Aquabacterium sp. OR-4: one gene and its partner. The protein of the gene in region 1 interacts with the protein of each later gene in a pairwise test. Links are inferred from orthologs where the notes say so. Each region holds a gene or a part of one and is shown on either strand. Other genes may lie near its edges.

Region 1 (8,105 bases):
GGCAAGCCCGCCGAGGCCAAGACCGCCTACCAGGCCGCCTGGAAGGCCATCGACGAGAAGACCGACTACCGCCGCCTGGTGGAAGCCAAGCTGACCGCGCTGGGCGCCGCCCCGGCCCCGGCCGCCGCCGCCTCTGGAGCCGCGCAATGATGCGGCGCCTGAGCCTGGCCACGCTGGCCGCACCGCTGGCCTGCGCCGTGGCCCTGCTGGCCGGCTGCGCGGCCGACAAGCCCAAGCCCACCGCGCTGGACACCGTGGCACCGCAGATCGCCGGCCGCCAGGTCTGGCAGGCGCGGCTGGATGCGGTGCAGTTTCCGCTCGGTGTGGTGTCGCGCAATGGCCAGTTCGTGGTGGCCGGCAGCGACGGCACGGTGATGGCACTGGACGCCGACAGCGGCCGCGAAGTCTGGCGTGGCAGTGCCGGCGACAAGCTCTCGGCCGGCGTGGGCAGCGACGGCCGCCATGCCGCCGTGGTGACCCGCGACAACGAGCTGGTGGTGCTCGACCAGGGCGTCAAGGGCTGGAGCAAGCGACTGGCCACGCGCGTGGTCACGCCGCCGCTGGTGGCCGGTGGCCGCGTGTTCGTGATGGGTGTCGACCGCGTGGTGCACGCCTTCGATCTGCAGGACGGGCTCAAGCTGTGGTCGGCCACGCGCCAGGGCGAGGCCCTCACGCTGGCCCAGCCCGGCCTGCTGACCGCCTTCCAGGACACGCTGGTGGCCGGCATCGGCGCCGTGCTGGTGGGCATCGATCCCACCAAGGGCAGCGTGCGCTGGGAGCTGCCGCTGACCTCGCCGCGCGGCACCAACGAGGTCGAGCGTCTGAACGACCTGCTGGGCCCGATGGTGCGGGTGGGCGACGTGGTCTGTGCCCGCGCGTTCCAGACCGCAGTCGGCTGTGCCGACCTGGCCAAGCGCAGCGTGCGCTGGAGCCGCAATGCCGGTGGCATGAACGCGGTCGGCGGTGACGCCGAATACCTGTTCGGCGCCGATGGCTCCGACCGCATCAACGCCTGGCGCGCCAGCAATGGCGACCTGGCCTGGAGCAACGAGCGCCTGCTGTACCGCAGCCTCAGCGCGCCGCTGTCGGCCGGTAGCGCGGTGATCTTCGGCGACTACGAAGGCCAGGTGCACTTCCTGTCGCGCGCCGAGGGCAAGCTGGTGCTGCGCCTGCCCACCGACGGCTCGCCGGTGGTGGCGCAGCCCGTGCTGTCGGGCGCCACCGTGCTGGTGGTCACCCGCAACGGCGGCCTCTTCGCCTTCCGTCCCGAATGATGTTCAGCCCCGCGCTCGCCTGGCTCGCTGGCCCCCGCGGGGCCGCCAGCCTGCCTTGGGGCGGCCCGGCGTCTGGCCGGCCCCTTCGATTCCTGTCCGAGCACGCCAAGTGAAGCCTGTCATCGCCCTCGTGGGCCGCCCCAATGTGGGCAAGTCCACGCTGTTCAACCGCATGACCAAGAGCCGCGATGCCATCGTGGCCGACTTTGCCGGTCTCACGCGCGACCGCCACTACGGTGACGGCCAGCACGCCGGTCGCAGCTTCATCGTCATCGACACCGGCGGCTTCGAGCCCGAGAAGCCCACCGGCATCGTGGCCAAGATGGCCGAGCAGACCCAGGCCGCGGTGGCCGAGGCCGATGTGGTGGTGTTCGTCGTCGATGCGCGGGCTGGCGTCTCGGCGCAAGACCACGACATCGCACGCTACCTGCGCACCGCCAACAAGCGCACCCTGCTGGCCGTCAACAAGGCCGAAGGCATGCTCGAGGCCCCGGCGCTGGGCGAGTTCTTCGAGCTCGGCATGGGCGATCCGAACCCGGTGTCGGCGGCGCACGGCCAGGGCATCCGCAGCCTGCTCGATGTCGCCCTCGACAGCTTTCCCGAAGACGACGAGCCCGCCGAGCCCGATGCCAACGCGCCGATCCGCCTGGCCGTGGCCGGCCGGCCCAACGTCGGCAAGAGCACCCTGATCAACACCTGGCTGGGCGAGGAACGCCTGGTCGCGTTCGACATGCCGGGCACCACGCGCGACGCGATCAGCGTGCCTTTCGAGCGCAACGGCCGCAAGTTCGAGCTGATCGACACCGCCGGCCTGCGCCGCAAGGGCAAGGTCTTCGAGGCCATCGAGAAGTTCTCGGTGGTCAAGACCCTGCAGGCCATCGCCGATGCCCATGTGGTGGTGCTGATGCTCGACGCCACCCAGGGCGTGACCGACCAGGACGCGCACATCGCCGGTTACATCCACGAATCGGGCCGTGCCGTGGTGGTGGCGGTGAACAAGTGGGACGCGGTGGATGCCTACCAGCGCCAGATGTTCGAGCGTGCGCTCGAGCAGCGCCTGGCCTTTCTGCGCTTTGCCGAGGTGCTGCAGATCTCGGCGCTCAAGCGCCAGGGGCTCACGCCGCTGTGGCGGGCCATCGCCGATGCCCACAAGTCGGCCACCACCAAGATGCCCACGCCGCAGCTGACGCGCCTGCTGCACGAGGCGGTGGAGCACCAGCAGCCCAAGCGATCGGGCATGTTCCGCCCCAAGCTGCGCTACGCGCACCAGGGCGGCATGAACCCGCCGATCGTGGTCATCCACGGCAATGCACTCGAGCATGTCACCGACGTCTACAAGCGTTACCTCGAGGGGCGCTTTCGCGCGCACTTCAAGCTGGTGGGCACGCCGATGCGCATCGAGATGCGCTCGTCGAAGAACCCGTTCGACGCCGACAAGGACTGATCCTGTCGCTTGTGGGGGCCAGCGCGGCGAGGGTCTCAGGGCTTTCCCCGATGTGTTAATGTGCCTCCTCCAGAACCCTCTCCAACACGGAGTCATATCGTGAGCAACAAAGGGCAGCTTCTACAAGACCCGTTCCTGAACCTGCTGCGCAAGGAGCATGTACCGGTCTCGATCTACCTGGTCAACGGCATCAAGCTGCAGGGCCACATCGAGTCTTTTGACCAGTACGTCGTCCTCCTGCGCAACACCGTCACCCAGATGGTCTACAAGCACGCCATCTCCACCGTGGTGCCAGGTCGTCCGGTGAACTTCCACGCCAGCGAACCGGCCACCCCGGCCTGAGCGCGCACCCTGAACCGCGGCCCAGTGCCCCGCACGCCCACTTGAGTTCCGAACACCGGGACCCTTCGACCGACGACGACCGTCCCGGCCCCGCACGGGCCGTGCTGGTGGGCGTTGACCTGGGCGACGCCAAGTCCTTCGATCCCACGCTGGACGAGCTGGCGCTGCTGGCTGAATCGGCGGGCGATGTGACGGTGGCGCGGGTGATCGCGCGCCGGCGTGCGCCCGATCCGGCCTTGTTTGTGGGCAGCGGCAAGGCCGACGAGATCAAGATGCTGGTGCAGATGCATGGCGCCCATGGCGTCATCTTCGACCAGCCGCTCTCGCCGGCCCAGCAGCGCAACCTCGAGCGCCACATCGGCGTGGCGGTGTCCGATCGCACGGCGCTGATCCTCGAGATCTTCGCTGCGCGCGCGCAAAGCCACGAGGGCAAGCTGCAGGTCGAGCTGGCTCGCCTGCAGTACATCGCCACCCGCCTGGTGCGGCGCTGGAGCCACCTTGAGCGCCAGCAGGGCGGCATCGGCGGCCGAGGCGGTCCGGGCGAGGCCCAGATCGAGCTGGACCGCCGCATGATCGGCGAGCGCATCAAGCAGGTGAAGGCGCGGCTCGAGAAGGTCAAGCGCCAGCGCAGCACCCAGCGCGGTGCACGGCGGCGCAGCGGCACCTTCCGCGTCTCGCTGGTGGGCTACACCAATGCCGGCAAGAGCACGCTGTTCAATGCCCTGGTCAAGGCGCGCACCTATGCGGCCGACCAGCTGTTCGCCACGCTCGACACCACCACCCGCAGCCTGTACCTGCAGCAGCTGGGTGCGGCGGTGGCCTTGTCGGACACCGTCGGCTTCATCCGCGATCTGCCGCACAAGCTGGTCGAGGCTTTCGAGGCCACGCTGCAGGAGGCGGCCGATGCCGATCTGCTGCTGCATGTGGTGGATGCCTCGAGCCCGGCGCTGCAGGAGCAGCGCGATGAGGTCGAGCGTGTGCTGGCCGAGATCGGCGCCGGCGACATCCCGCAGGTGCTGGTGTTCAACAAGCTCGACCGGCTGGAGGCCGCGCCGCGCGAACTGCGCGACTGGCTTGAGCGCCCGGGTGGCGTGCGCACGCCGCGGGTGTTTGTCAGTGCACGCGACGGCAGCGGGCTCGAGGGCCTGCGCGAGCTGATTGCGCAACTGGCCGGCGCGCAGGACTTGAATCCACCCGACGAGGCCCAAGATCCTCGGTTCCGCGCCGAGGCATCGGAGTCTGGCGAGCCGTCGGAAACCCTGCTGTTTTCGCCCACGGGCTCCGATTTGCCCAAGTTACCATCGGCGTCCTCATGAGCATGCACGCATCTTCTTCCACCTCGTCGCGCCACTTCGGCGTGGCTGGCTTCCGTGGGCGCCTGGGCGCCGTGGCCGTTGCCGGGCAGGCGCTGGTCAGCGCGCTGTGGCAACGCCGCCCGGACGCCGCCGCACCGCTGCAGATGGCCAACGGCCGCAACGACGGCCCGCCGGATCTCGACGAGCTGTGGCGCGACTTCAACCGCAAGCTGTCGGGTCTGTTCAACGGCAAGGGCGGCGGCAATGGCCAGCCGCCGCGCCGTGACCAGCAAGACCCCGATGGCGGCGGTGGCCCCTCGTTCCAGCCCGACATGAAAAGCGCCGGCATCGGCGTGGGCCTGATCGCGCTGGTGGTGGCCGTGGTGTGGGCCGGCAGCGGCTTCTTCATCGTGCAGGAAGGCCAGCAGGCCATCATCACCACCTTCGGGCGCTATGCGCAGACGGTGGATGCCGGTTTCCACTGGCGCTTTCCGTTTCCGTTCCAGGCCCACGAGACGGTGGGCGTGACGCAGCTGCGCTCGGTGGAAGTGGGCCGCAACAGCGTGGCCCAGACCACCGGCCTGCGTGACTCGTCGATGCTGACGATGGACGAGAACATCGTCGACATCCGCTTCACCGTGCAGTTCCGGCTGAAGGATGCCAAGGGCTACCTGTTCAACAACCGCGACCCCGATCTGGCCGTCGAGCAGGCCAGCGAATCGGCCGTGCGCGAGATCGTCGGCAAGAGCAAGGTCGACTCGGTGCTCTACGAGCAGCGCGACGCCATCGCCACCGACCTGGCCAAGTCGATCCAGAACCAGGTCGACCGCCTGGGCGCGGGCATCCTGATCGTGGCGGTGAACGTGCAGAACGTGCAGGTGCCCGAGCAGGTGCAGGCGGCGTTCAACGACGCGGTGAAGGCCGGCGCCGACCGCGACCGCTACAAGAACGAAGGCCAGGCCTATGCCAGCGACGTGGTGCCCAAGGCCCGCGGCACGGCGGCGCGCCTGAAGGAAGAATCCGAAGGCTACGCGCAGCGCGTGGTGGCGCAGGCCGAGGGTGATGCGCAACGCTTCCGCGCCGTGCTCACCGAGTACCAGAAGGCGCCTGCCGTGACCCGCGACCGGCTGTACGTCGACACCATGCAGCAGGTCTACAGCAGCGTCACCAAGGTCATGGTCGACAGCCGCAGCGGCTCGAACCTGCTGTACCTGCCGCTCGACAAGCTGCTGCAGCCCTCCGGCGCCTCGGCGCCCACCGGCACGGTGCAGGTGGTGCCGCAGTCGGTGCCGGCCGCGGCGCAGAACAATGACGCGGGTTCGGCCTCGGGCGCCGCCGCCGCCGACTCGCGTTCGCGCGACGGCAGCCGCAGCCGCGACCGCGACGGCCGCTGAACCACGCGCTGGACGACTCAGACCATGAATCGAATCGGACTCTACGTGGCTTCGGCCCTGCTGGTGGTGATGCTGCTGGCTTCCACGCTCTTCGTCGTCGACCAGCGCCAGCTGGCGGTGGTGTACGCGCTGGGTGAGATCAAGGAAGTCATCAGCGAGCCGGGCCTCAAGGTCAAGCTGCCGCCGCCGTTCCAGAACGTCGTGTTTCTCGACAAGCGCATCCAGACGCTGGACAGCCCCGAGACCCGGCCGATCTTCACCGCCGAGAAGAAGAGCCTGGTGATCGACTGGCTGGTGAAGTGGCGCATCTCCGAGCCGCGCCAGTTCATCCGCAACAATGGCGTCGACATCCGCAACCTCGAAGGCCGGTTGAGCCCGGTGGTGCAGGCCGCGTTCAACGAGGAGATCACCCGCCGCACCGTGCGTGGCGTGCTCGCCGCCGAGCGCGACAAGGTGATGCAGGACGTGCGCAAGCGGCTCGAGGACGAGGCCAAGGCCTTCGGCATCGAGATCGTCGATGTGCGCATCAAGCGCGTGGACTTTGTGGCCGACATCACCGATGCCGTCTACAAGCGCATGGAATCCGAGCGCAAGCAGGTGGCCAACGAGTTGCGTTCGCAGGGCCAGGCAGAAGCCGACAAGATCCGCGCCGAGGCCGAGAAGCAGCGCGAAGTGATCATTGCCGAGGCCTACCGCGACGCCCAGAAGATCAAGGGTGAGGGCGATGCCAAGGCCAGCGCGATGTATGCCGACGCCTTTGGCCGCGATCCGTCCTTTGCCAAGTTCTACCGCAGCCTCGAGGCCTACCGCGCCAGCTTCCGCAACAAGTCGGACGTGATGGTGGTCGACCCCTCGGCCGACTTCTTCAAGGCCATGCAGGGCAGCGGCAGCGCTGCGGCCCCGGCAGCCCCGGCCCGCGGCAAGAACTGACACGGTTCAGCGGGCGGCCACGATGGCGGATCTGCTGCTCGGCGCACTGGCGCTGATGCTGGTGATCGAAGGCCTGCTGCCCTTTCTGAGCCCGCGCCGTTGGCGCGAGGTGTTCGCCCGCGCGCTGGCCCTCAGTGACGGTCAGCTGCGCTTCATCGGCCTGGCCAGCATGCTGCTGGGCCTGCTGCTGCTGAGCCTCTGGCATTGAGCCGCACGGGCCGGCGGTGCGCCGGCCGGCGGCCTTTGATGCGTGTCGCAGGCCACCGTGCCGGCATGCCGCGCCGGTACAATGCCGTTTTCAACCCCCCCGGGTTTTCAAATGTCTTCTGCTTGGCTGCTGCCCGAGCACATTGCCGACGTGCTGCCTGCGCAGGCGCGGCGCCTCGAAGAACTGCGTCGTGGCCTGCTGGACATGGCGCGTGGCTACGGCTTCGAGCTGGTCATGCCGCCGCTGCTCGAGCACCTGGATTCGCTGCTCAGCGGCACCGGGCATGAGCTGGATCTGCGCACCTTCAAGCTGGTCGATCAATTGAGCGGCCGCACCCTCGGTGTGCGCGCCGACAGCACGCCGCAGGTGGCGCGCATCGACGCACACCTGCTCAACCGCGCCGGCGTCACCCGGCTGGCCTACTGCGGCCCGGTGCTGCACACGCGGCCACAGGGGCCGCTGGCCACGCGCGAGCCGCTGCAGTTTGGCGCCGAGATCTACGGCCACGCCGGGCTCGAGGCCGATCTCGAGGTGATGGATCTTGCGCTGGACGGTCTGCGCGCCGCCGGCCTGGGTGATCTGGTGATCGACCTGGCCGATGCCCGCCTGGTGCGTGGCGTGCTGGATGGCGTGGCGCTGGATGCCGCGGCGCTGGGCGAGGTGATCGCCGCGCTGGCCGCCAAGAACAGCGCCCGCCTCGAGGCGTTGGCGGCCGGTTTTCCGGCCGAGGCCCGCAGCGGCCTGCTGGCGCTGCCGCTGCTCTACGGTGATGGGGCCACGCTGGCTGCGGCGCGCGAGCGCCTGCCGGCGCGGCCGATGATCCATGCGGCGCTGGACGATCTGGCCTGGCTGGCCAGCCATCTGGCGCGCGTGCATCCCGATGTGCGGGTGGGTTTCGACCTGTCCGACATGGGTGGCTACAGCTACTACTCGGGCACCCGCTTTGCGGTCTATGCGCCCGGTGCGGCCGATGCACTGCTGCGCGGTGGCCGCTACGACGAGGTGGGCGCGGTGTTCGGCCGCAACCGGCCGGCGGTGGGTTTCTCCGCCGACCTGAAGGTGCTGGTGGCCTGCGCGCCGGTGCCGCCGCAGCGCCGCGCCATCCGCGCGCCCTGGAGCGAAGACCAGGCCCTGCGCCAGGCGGTGCGCCGCCTGCGCAGCGAGGGCGAGACCGTGGTCTGCATCCTGCCCGGCCATGAGCACGAAGGCCAGGAGTTC
Region 2 (8,092 bases), on another replicon or contig:
CCTTGCCGCCGGCACCGATCGGCCAGTTCACCGCCGTGCCGTCACCCACCTTGGCCTTCCACTCGGCGTTCACCTTCGACAGGTAGTTCGTGAAGATGAAGGTGGTGCCCGAACCATCGGCGCGACGCACCACCGAGATGTCGGCGGCCGGCAGTGGCACACCGGCATTCAGCGCGGTGATGGCGGGATCGTTCCACTTGGTGATCTTGCCCAGGTAGATGTCACCCAGCACCTGGCCGGTGAGCTTGATCTGGCCCGGCTGGATGCCCTGGATGTTGACCACCGGCACCACGCCACCGATCACGGTGGGGAACTGCACCAGGCCGTCCTTGGCCAGGTCTTCGTCCTTCAGCGGCATGTCGCTGGCACCGAAGTCGACCGTCTTCGACTTGATCTGCTTGATGCCCGCACCCGACCCGACCGACTGGTAGTTGATCCGTGCACCGGTGGCCTTGTTGTAGGCATCGGCCCACTTTGCGTACAGCGGCGCCGGGAACGTGGCACCAGCGCCGGTGACGTCCTGGGCCTGTGCGGCGCCGGTGATCGCCATGGCAGCGCCAAAGCCGAAGCTGGCGGTACGGATCCACTGGTTGAGCATGGTTCGCCTTTCTTGGGTGTCGTTCAGATAGATCGACACTTTAAGAACGCACCATGACAGCTTCGTGACGGCACCGATGTGGTGCAAATCGCTGTCATAAAGCAATCGGCAAACTGTCACATACCACCATGCGCAAGCGCAGCCGGCAGTTTTTCACACCGCATGCCCCTGCCCCACCGCACAAGGCCCGGCCTGGCGCCGGTTCACCAGGCCGTCTGGCGGGTGCGGTTCAGGATTGCAAGGTGGCCGCCAGGCGCTCGGCCGCCGCCTTGGCCACGGCCGCCTCGCGCGCCTCGACCATGATGCGCAGCACCGGTTCGGTGCCGGAGGCGCGGATCAGGATGCGCCCGCTGTCGCCCAGTTCGGCGCGCACGCACTCCTGCTCGGCGGCAAAACCGGCATGGTTCTTCCAGTCCAGGCCGTCGGGCAGGCGCAGGTTGAGCAGGGTTTGCGGAAACATCTGCACATCGGCCAGCAGGTCCGCCAGCCCGGTCTTGGCCTGGTGCACGGCGTGCAGCACCTGCAGCGCGCTGATGATGCCGTCGCCGGTGGAATGGTTGTCCAGCTGCAGCAGGTGGCCCGAGCTTTCGCCGCCCAGCAGCCAGCCGCGCTGTGCCAGTTCTTCCAGGACGTAGCGATCGCCCACCTTGGCCCGCACCAGCGCCACGCCACGGCGGCACAGCGCCAGCTCGACACCCATGTTGGTCATCAGCGTGCCGACCGCACCCGGCACCGCATGGCCGCGCGACAGGCGCTCAGCCACCAGCACGTAGAGCAGTTCGTCGCCGTTGAACAGGCGGCCGTGGCGATCCACCAGCTGCAGCCGGTCGGCGTCGCCGTCCAGCGCCACGCCGTAGTCGGCGGCATGCGCGGCCACGGCGGCCACCAAGGCCTTGGGCGACGTGGCGCCAACGCCGGCGTTGATGTTCAGGCCGTCCGGGCTGCAGCCGATGGTGACCACCTCGGCACCGAGCTCATGAAACACATCGGGCGCCACGTGGTAGGCCGCCCCATTGGCCGCGTCGACCACCACCTTCATGCCCTTGAGCGAAAAGGCCTTGGGCACCGTGCTCTTGCAGAACTCGATGTAGCGGCTGCGCGAGTCTTCCACCCGCCGCGCCTTGCCGAGGTTGGCCGAGTCCACCCACTGCGGCGGCTCGTCGAGCGCCGCCTCGACAGCAAGCTCCCAGTCATCGGGCAGCTTCTCGCCCATGGCCGAGAAGAACTTGACGCCGTTGTCGGGGTAGGCGTTGTGCGAGGCGCTGATCACGATGCCCAGGTCCAGCCGCAGCGCGCGGGTCAGGTAGGCCACGCCGGGCGTGGGCAGCGGGCCGGTCAGCAAGGTGTTCACGCCCGCCGAGGCCAGGCCGGCCTCGAGCGACGATTCGATCATGTAGCCCGAGATGCGGGTGTCCTTGCCGATCAGCACCGTGGGCCGCCCGCCCTGGCGGCGCAGCACGCGCCCCACGGCATGGCCCAGGCGCAGCATGAAGTCGGGCGTGATCGGGCTGGTGCCCACAGTGCCGCGAATGCCGTCGGTGCCGAAGTACTGGCGTGTCATCGTGAGGGATCCTTCGCTCCGGAATCTTTTGTTTGAGAGTGTCGTGCCCTGGCGTCTGCGCCAGGCTTACGGCAGGCCTGCCGAGCGCCAGACCGCCAGCGCATCCACGGTGGCGGCCACATCGTGCACGCGCAGCACATGGCCACCACGCTGCACGCAGGCCAGCGCCGCTGCCACGCTGGCGGCCTGCCGTTCGTGCACCGGCCTGCCGGTCAGCAGGCCCAGCGTGCTCTTGCGGCTCCAGCCCAGCAGCAGTGGCGCGCCCAGCGTCAGCAATTCGGCCTGACGCTGCAGCAGGGCCCAATTGTCGTCGGGCGCCTTGGCGAATCCGATGCCGGGATCCACTGCAATGCGGTCCAGGGCCAGGCCTGCGGCGTGAACCTGTTCACGGCGATGCGCCAACCAGGCCCGCACCTCGGCCACCACATCGGCGTAGCCGGACAGCGCCTGCATGGTGTCGGGCCCGCCGCGCATGTGCATCAAGCACACACCCACATTGGCATGCGCGGCCACCGCGGCCAGGGCGCCTTCGCGTTGCAGCGCACGCACATCGTTGACGATGTCCACGCCGAGATCGAGCGCAGCGCGCATCACCAGCGGCGAGCTGGTGTCCACCGACACCGGCACGCCCAGCGTCAAGGCGCCGCGCAGCACCGGCAGCACGCGGGCCAGTTCGTCCTCGGCCGTCGGGCTGCTCGAGCCCGGGCGGGTCGATTCACCGCCGATGTCCAGGATGTCGGCACCTTCGCCGAGCAGACGTTCGCAATGGCTCAACGCGGCCGACACTTCGTGGTGCCGCCCGCCATCGGAGAACGAATCCGGCGTGACGTTGACGATGCCCATCACCTGCGGGCGCGCCAGATCGATGCGAAAGCGGCGCGTCTGCCAGAACAGCGGCGGCGGTGCGGAGGCGGATTCAGGCATGGCGCGTGAAAACGGGGCCCGCGGGCCCCGTGTGATCAACCCAGCGCATCAGCCGCCGGGCCATGGTTCAAGAAGACGAGCTTGGTGGCCGATCAGGCGGCCGCTGCCGGCGCCCCATCGGTGCTCACCGGGCCGCTGCCACTGGCGCCGCCGCCGGTGTTGCGCTGGGTGGGCGTCCAATCCTTCGGCGGCCGCGGCGGCCTGCCGTTCATGATGTCGTCGATCTGCTCGCCATCGATGGTTTCCCATTCGAGCAGGGCCTTGGCCATGACGTGCATCTTGTCCTGGTTGTCTTCGATCAGCTTGCGCGCGGTGGCGTACTGCTCGTCGATGATGCGTCGCACTTCCTTGTCCACCTTCTGCATGGTGGCCTCGGACATGTGCACCTGCTTGGTCACCGAGCGGCCCAGGAACACCTCGCCCTCGTTCTCGGCGTAGACCATCGGGCCCAGCTCATCGGTCATGCCGTAGCGCGTGACCATGTCGCGGGCAATGGCCGTGGCGCGCTCGAAGTCGTTGCTGGCGCCGGTGGTCATCTGGTTCATGAACACTTCTTCGGCGATGCGGCCGCCAAACAGCACCGAAATGGTGGAGAGCATGCGCTCCTTGTCCATGCTGTAGCGATCACCTTCGGGCAACTGCATCGTGACGCCCAGCGCACGGCCGCGCGGGATCACGGTGACCTTGTGCACCGGGTCGGTCTTGGGGCTCAGGCGCGCCACCAGCGCATGGCCAGCCTCGTGGTAGGCCGTGTTCTTGCGTTCTTCTTCGGGCATGACCATGGACTTGCGCTCGGGGCCCATCATGATCTTGTCCTTGGCCTTCTCGAAGTCGACCATCTCCACCACGCGCGCACTGCGGCGGGCGGCGAACAAGGCCGATTCGTTGACCAGGTTGGCCAGATCGGCACCCGAGAAGCCCGGCGTGCCACGCGCCAGGATGTCGGCCCGCACGTCCTGGCCGATCGGCACCTTGCGCATGTGCACGGTGAGGATCTGCTCGCGGCCGCGCACGTCGGGCAGCGTCACATACACCTGCCGGTCGAAACGGCCGGGGCGCAGCAGCGCCGGGTCGAGGATGTCGGGCCGGTTGGTGGCCGCCATCACGATGACGCCGAGATTGGTCTCGAAGCCGTCCATCTCGACCAGCATCTGGTTCAGCGTCTGCTCGCGCTCGTCGTTGCCGCCGCCCAGGCCGGCGCCACGATGGCGGCCCACGGCGTCGATTTCGTCGACGAAGATGATGCAGGGCGCGCTCTTCTTGGCCTGCTCGAACATGTCGCGCACACGGGCCGCGCCCACGCCGACGAACATCTCGACGAAGTCGGAGCCCGAGATGCTGAAGAACGGCACCTTGGCCTCGCCGGCGATGGCCTTGGCCAGCAGCGTCTTGCCGGTGCCCGGAGGGCCGACCAGCAACACGCCGCGCGGGATGCGGCCACCCAGCTTCTGGAACTTCTGCGGGTCTTTCAGGAAGTCGACCAGCTCCTTGACCTCTTCCTTGGCCTCGTCGCAACCGGCGACATCGGCGAAGGTGGTCGAGTTGTTGGCCTCATCGAGCATGCGCGCCTTGCTCTTGCCGAAGCTGAAGGCGCCGCCCTTGCCGCCACCCTGCATCTGGCGCATGAAGTACACCCACACGCCGATCAGCAGCAGCATCGGACCCCAGCTGATCAGCAGGCTGACCAGCAGCGAGGGCTCTTCGCGCGGCTTGACGTCGAACTTGACGCCGTTGTTGATCAGGTCGCCGACCAGACCGCGGTCGAGGTAGGTGGCGGTGGAGCGGATGCGCTTGTCGTCGTTGGTGACGGCCAGGATCTCGGTGCCGCCATTGCCCTCTTGCAGCGTGACCTGCTTGACGCGCTTGGCGCGCACCTCGTCCAGAAACTCGGAGTACCCGATCTGGCCCCCTGCCGACACCCCGCGGTCGAACTGTTTGAACACAGTGAACAGCACAAGTGCGATCACCAGCCAGACAGCGACCTTCGAGAACCACTGATTGTTCACCACGGCTCCTTCAGCCAAAACAAGACTGCGCAGGTGGTGCAGGCGACACCATGGCACGCCTGCTCCCGCGAGATACAACGCAGTTCCACGGCAGATGGGGATGATTCTAGTCGAGTCAAGCCCCCGGCTCCGGGCGCCAAAACCGGCGTGAGCCGGGGGAAATCGGCCCGTCTTCGACGCAACGCAAAGCTGCGCACCGGACGCACCGCCTGTCAGCAGTCCTTCAGACCGATGCCGACCAGAAAGGTTTCGGCCGATTTGTCGCGCGAGGCCTTGGGCTTGATCGGCTTGACCACGCGAAACTGGCGCTTGAACATTTCAACCAGCTGGCTGTAGCCGGCGCCATGAAACACCTTGGCCACCAGCACGCCATCGCGCTTGAGGTGGGATTGGGAGAACTCGAGCGCCAGCTCGACCAGGTGCTCGATGCGCGCCGAATCCGACGATGCAATGCCCGACAGGTTGGGCGCCATGTCCGACAGCACCACGTCCACCGGCCGGCCGGCCACGGCGGCATGCAGCTGCTCCAGCACGGCGTCGTCGCGGAAGTCGCCCTGCAGAAACTGCACGTCTTCCACCGGCTCCATCGGCAGCAGGTCGAGCGCGATGATCGTGCCTTGCAGTTCGCCCGAGGCCGCGCCACCGGCGCCGGCCACCTTGGGCGCGAAGCGCCGGCGCAGGTACTGGCTCCAGGCGCCGGGCGCCGAGCCGAGATCCACGACCACCTGGCCCGGACGCAGCAGCGACAGCGCCTCGTCGATCTCTTTGAGCTTGTAGGCCGCCCGGGCGCGATAGCCCTCTTTCTGGGCCATTCGCACGTAGGGATCGGTCAGATGGTCGTTCAACCAGGCCCGGTTGACCTTGCGGGACTTCGTCGCCATGCGCTTGGGGATTCTCGCGTTCTTGCGGTGGGGCCCCGGCCGACCGGCCTTGGCGGGGGCGAGAGTATCGCCGATGCGCTATTTGACGACGATCTCGGCCAGGCCGTGGCGGCGCGCCGCCGCCTCCAGGCGACCATCGCGCTTGATGCGCGCCACGAAGTGATCCAGCTCGCGCAGCCAGTCCTCGTCGCCCGGCTTGATGGCGTAGGCATAAGGAATGGTGTGGAAGGGCCGCGATGGCGCCACCAGCCGCGCCCAGTCGGCGTTGTCCAGCAGGCGCCGGCTGTAGGGAAAGTCGGTCATGAACACATCCACCCGCCCGGCTTCGAGCTCCTGCTCGCGCGTGGCCGGCGGCTTGATCACCACCACCTGGGCCTGCTTCAGTGCCACGGCCATCACCGGCTCCATGAAGGTGCCGGCCTGCACGGCCACCCGCACGCCGGGGCGGTCGATGTCTTCCCAGCGCCGCACCACATGGTTGCTGCGGGTGGTGACGCCATAAATGTCGCTCTGCAGGTAGGGCAGCGAAAACTTCAGGTGCTGCTGGCGCTGCGCGGTCACGCCCACCGCATGCATTGCCACGTCGCAGCGGTCGGTGTGCAGGTTCTCGATCAGCTTGGCGAATGACGATTCGACATGCTGCAGCTTCACGCCCAGGCCCTTGGCCAGTTCGGCCGACAGGTCGATGTCAACGCCCACCAGTTGCTCGGTGCGCGGGTTGCGGTAGGTGATGCCGTAGTAGTCGGGCCAGATGCACACCCTGAGCGTGCCGCTGCTGCGCACCCGTTCGAGCACCGGCCCGGCGCTGGCGGCCTGCGCCAACAGCAGGGCGCTGGCCAGCACCGCCAGGTGTCGGACACGGATCACGCGGGGCGGCGGCAGTTTTTTCGGCGTTGTCATCGACGTTGGCACGCGCGGACGCACGGGCGGCGCATCATAAAACCGGCGCTGGTCGCCGGACATAGGACAATTGGGCCATGTCTGCCCTTCTCCTCACTCCCGCCCAACGCAAGGAGCACCGCGCCGGTGCCCACCACCTCGACCCGGTCGTCATGATCGGTGGCGAGGGCCTGACGCCCGCGGTGGTCCAGGAAATCGACCGCGCACTGACGGCCCACGGCCTGATCAAGGTGCGCGTGTTCTCCGATGATCGAGCGGCCCGCGAAGCCATGCTGGCCAACCTGGCCGATCAGCTGTCGGCCGCGCCGGTGCAACACATCGGCAAGCTGCTGGTGCTGTGGCGGCCGATGCCCGAGAAGGCCAAGGCCGAGCGCGGTGATCGCGCCCCCGCACCGCGGGTGGTCAAGATCGTCAAGTTCGCCAAGAGCGGCTCCACCCGCCCGCAGGTCAAGAAGGTGCGCGTGCTGGGCAACGAGCGTGTCACGCCCGGCGGCAACATCAAGCGGGTGAAGAAGAAGCGCCCGACCAGCGTCAAGAAGACCGTGGCCGACTGAGCGCGACCACCCGGCCGGCGCTTCAGGCGCTGACGCGCCAGGCCAGCGCCATCACCAGCAGCGCCTTCAGCACGAAGAACGAGGCGCTTGCGAGGTGCAACTGGCCAAAGCTGAACGGCCCCTGCCCGGCGCGCGCCGCCGGCATCAGCGGCTGGATCGCGAAATAGCCCGCAACGGTGCAGAACAGCGTGCCCAGCAGCAGCAGCATGTCGGTGCTGAACGCCGATGCACCCTGCGCCTGGGCTGCCTGGCGCGCCTGGCGGCGCGCCAGCAGCAGCAGCGTCACGCCCAGCACCAGGCTCAGCCAGGCCTCCTGCGCCAGGATGCGCGACACGACGCGGCCGGCGTCGGCCGTGGCCAGTGTGGCAAACGGCGCCGGCGTGGCCACCAGGCCGATGCAGAGCAAGGCACCGGCCCACAGCACCGTCAGCAGGCGCTGCGGGCGGTCAGGGGATGCGCCGGGCTGCATGCCTGGCCTCAGATGTAGCGCACGTCCACCACTTCGTAGTGCCGCTCGCCACCGGGCGCCTGCACCACGGCCTCGTCGCCCGTCTCTTTGCCGATCAGCGCCCGCGCGATCGGGCTGCTGATCGAGACGCGGCCCAGCTTCAGGTCGGCTTCATCGTCGCCGACGATCTGGTAGGTGACCTCGGCGCCCGAGTCGTCGT

Evidence for each region.
Region 2: the proteins of hflK (region 1) and ftsH interact in binary tests that used the Escherichia coli proteins (3 or more experiments, as listed by UniProt). The link is inferred for Aquabacterium sp. OR-4 from one-to-one orthologs.

What each region holds. Positions count from the first base shown.
Region 1 is NZ_JAOCQD020000001.1:2,246,908-2,255,012, reverse strand. The notes cover bases 3,732-6,634. They hold hflK (FtsH protease activity modulator HflK), read left to right. Parts: upstream 3,732-4,519; coding sequence 4,520-5,749; downstream 5,750-6,634. Other genes in these bases: hflC (protease modulator HflC), read left to right, coding at 5,774-6,634; hflX (GTPase HflX), read left to right, coding at 3,732-4,376. Also shown: N4G63_RS09800 (YfgM family protein), read left to right, coding at 1-150; outer membrane protein assembly factor BamB, read left to right, coding at 147-1,274; ribosome biogenesis GTPase Der, read left to right, coding at 1,384-2,718; RNA chaperone Hfq, read left to right, coding at 2,818-3,060; more of hflX, read left to right, coding at 3,102-3,731; more of hflC, read left to right, coding at 6,635-6,679; N4G63_RS09765 (DUF2065 domain-containing protein), read left to right, coding at 6,702-6,887; N4G63_RS09760 (ATP phosphoribosyltransferase regulatory subunit), read left to right, coding at 6,999-8,105.
Region 2 is NZ_JAOCQD020000002.1:831,581-839,672, forward strand. The notes cover bases 2,633-5,522. They hold ftsH (ATP-dependent zinc metalloprotease FtsH), read right to left. Parts: upstream 5,090-5,522; coding sequence 3,176-5,089; downstream 2,633-3,175. Other genes in these bases: folP (dihydropteroate synthase), read right to left, coding at 2,633-3,053; N4G63_RS15995 (RlmE family RNA methyltransferase), read right to left, coding at 5,302-5,522. In the rest of the region: phosphate ABC transporter substrate-binding protein PstS, read right to left, coding at 1-550; glmM (phosphoglucosamine mutase), read right to left, coding at 828-2,159; more of folP, read right to left, coding at 2,226-2,632; more of N4G63_RS15995, read right to left, coding at 5,523-5,970; N4G63_RS16000 (ABC transporter substrate-binding protein), read right to left, coding at 6,049-6,870; N4G63_RS16005 (YhbY family RNA-binding protein), read left to right, coding at 6,948-7,424; N4G63_RS16010 (DUF4149 domain-containing protein), read right to left, coding at 7,447-7,893; transcription elongation factor GreA, read right to left, coding at 7,902-8,092. UniProt on the Escherichia coli protein: Acts as a processive, ATP-dependent zinc metallopeptidase for both cytoplasmic and membrane proteins. Plays a role in the quality control of integral membrane proteins.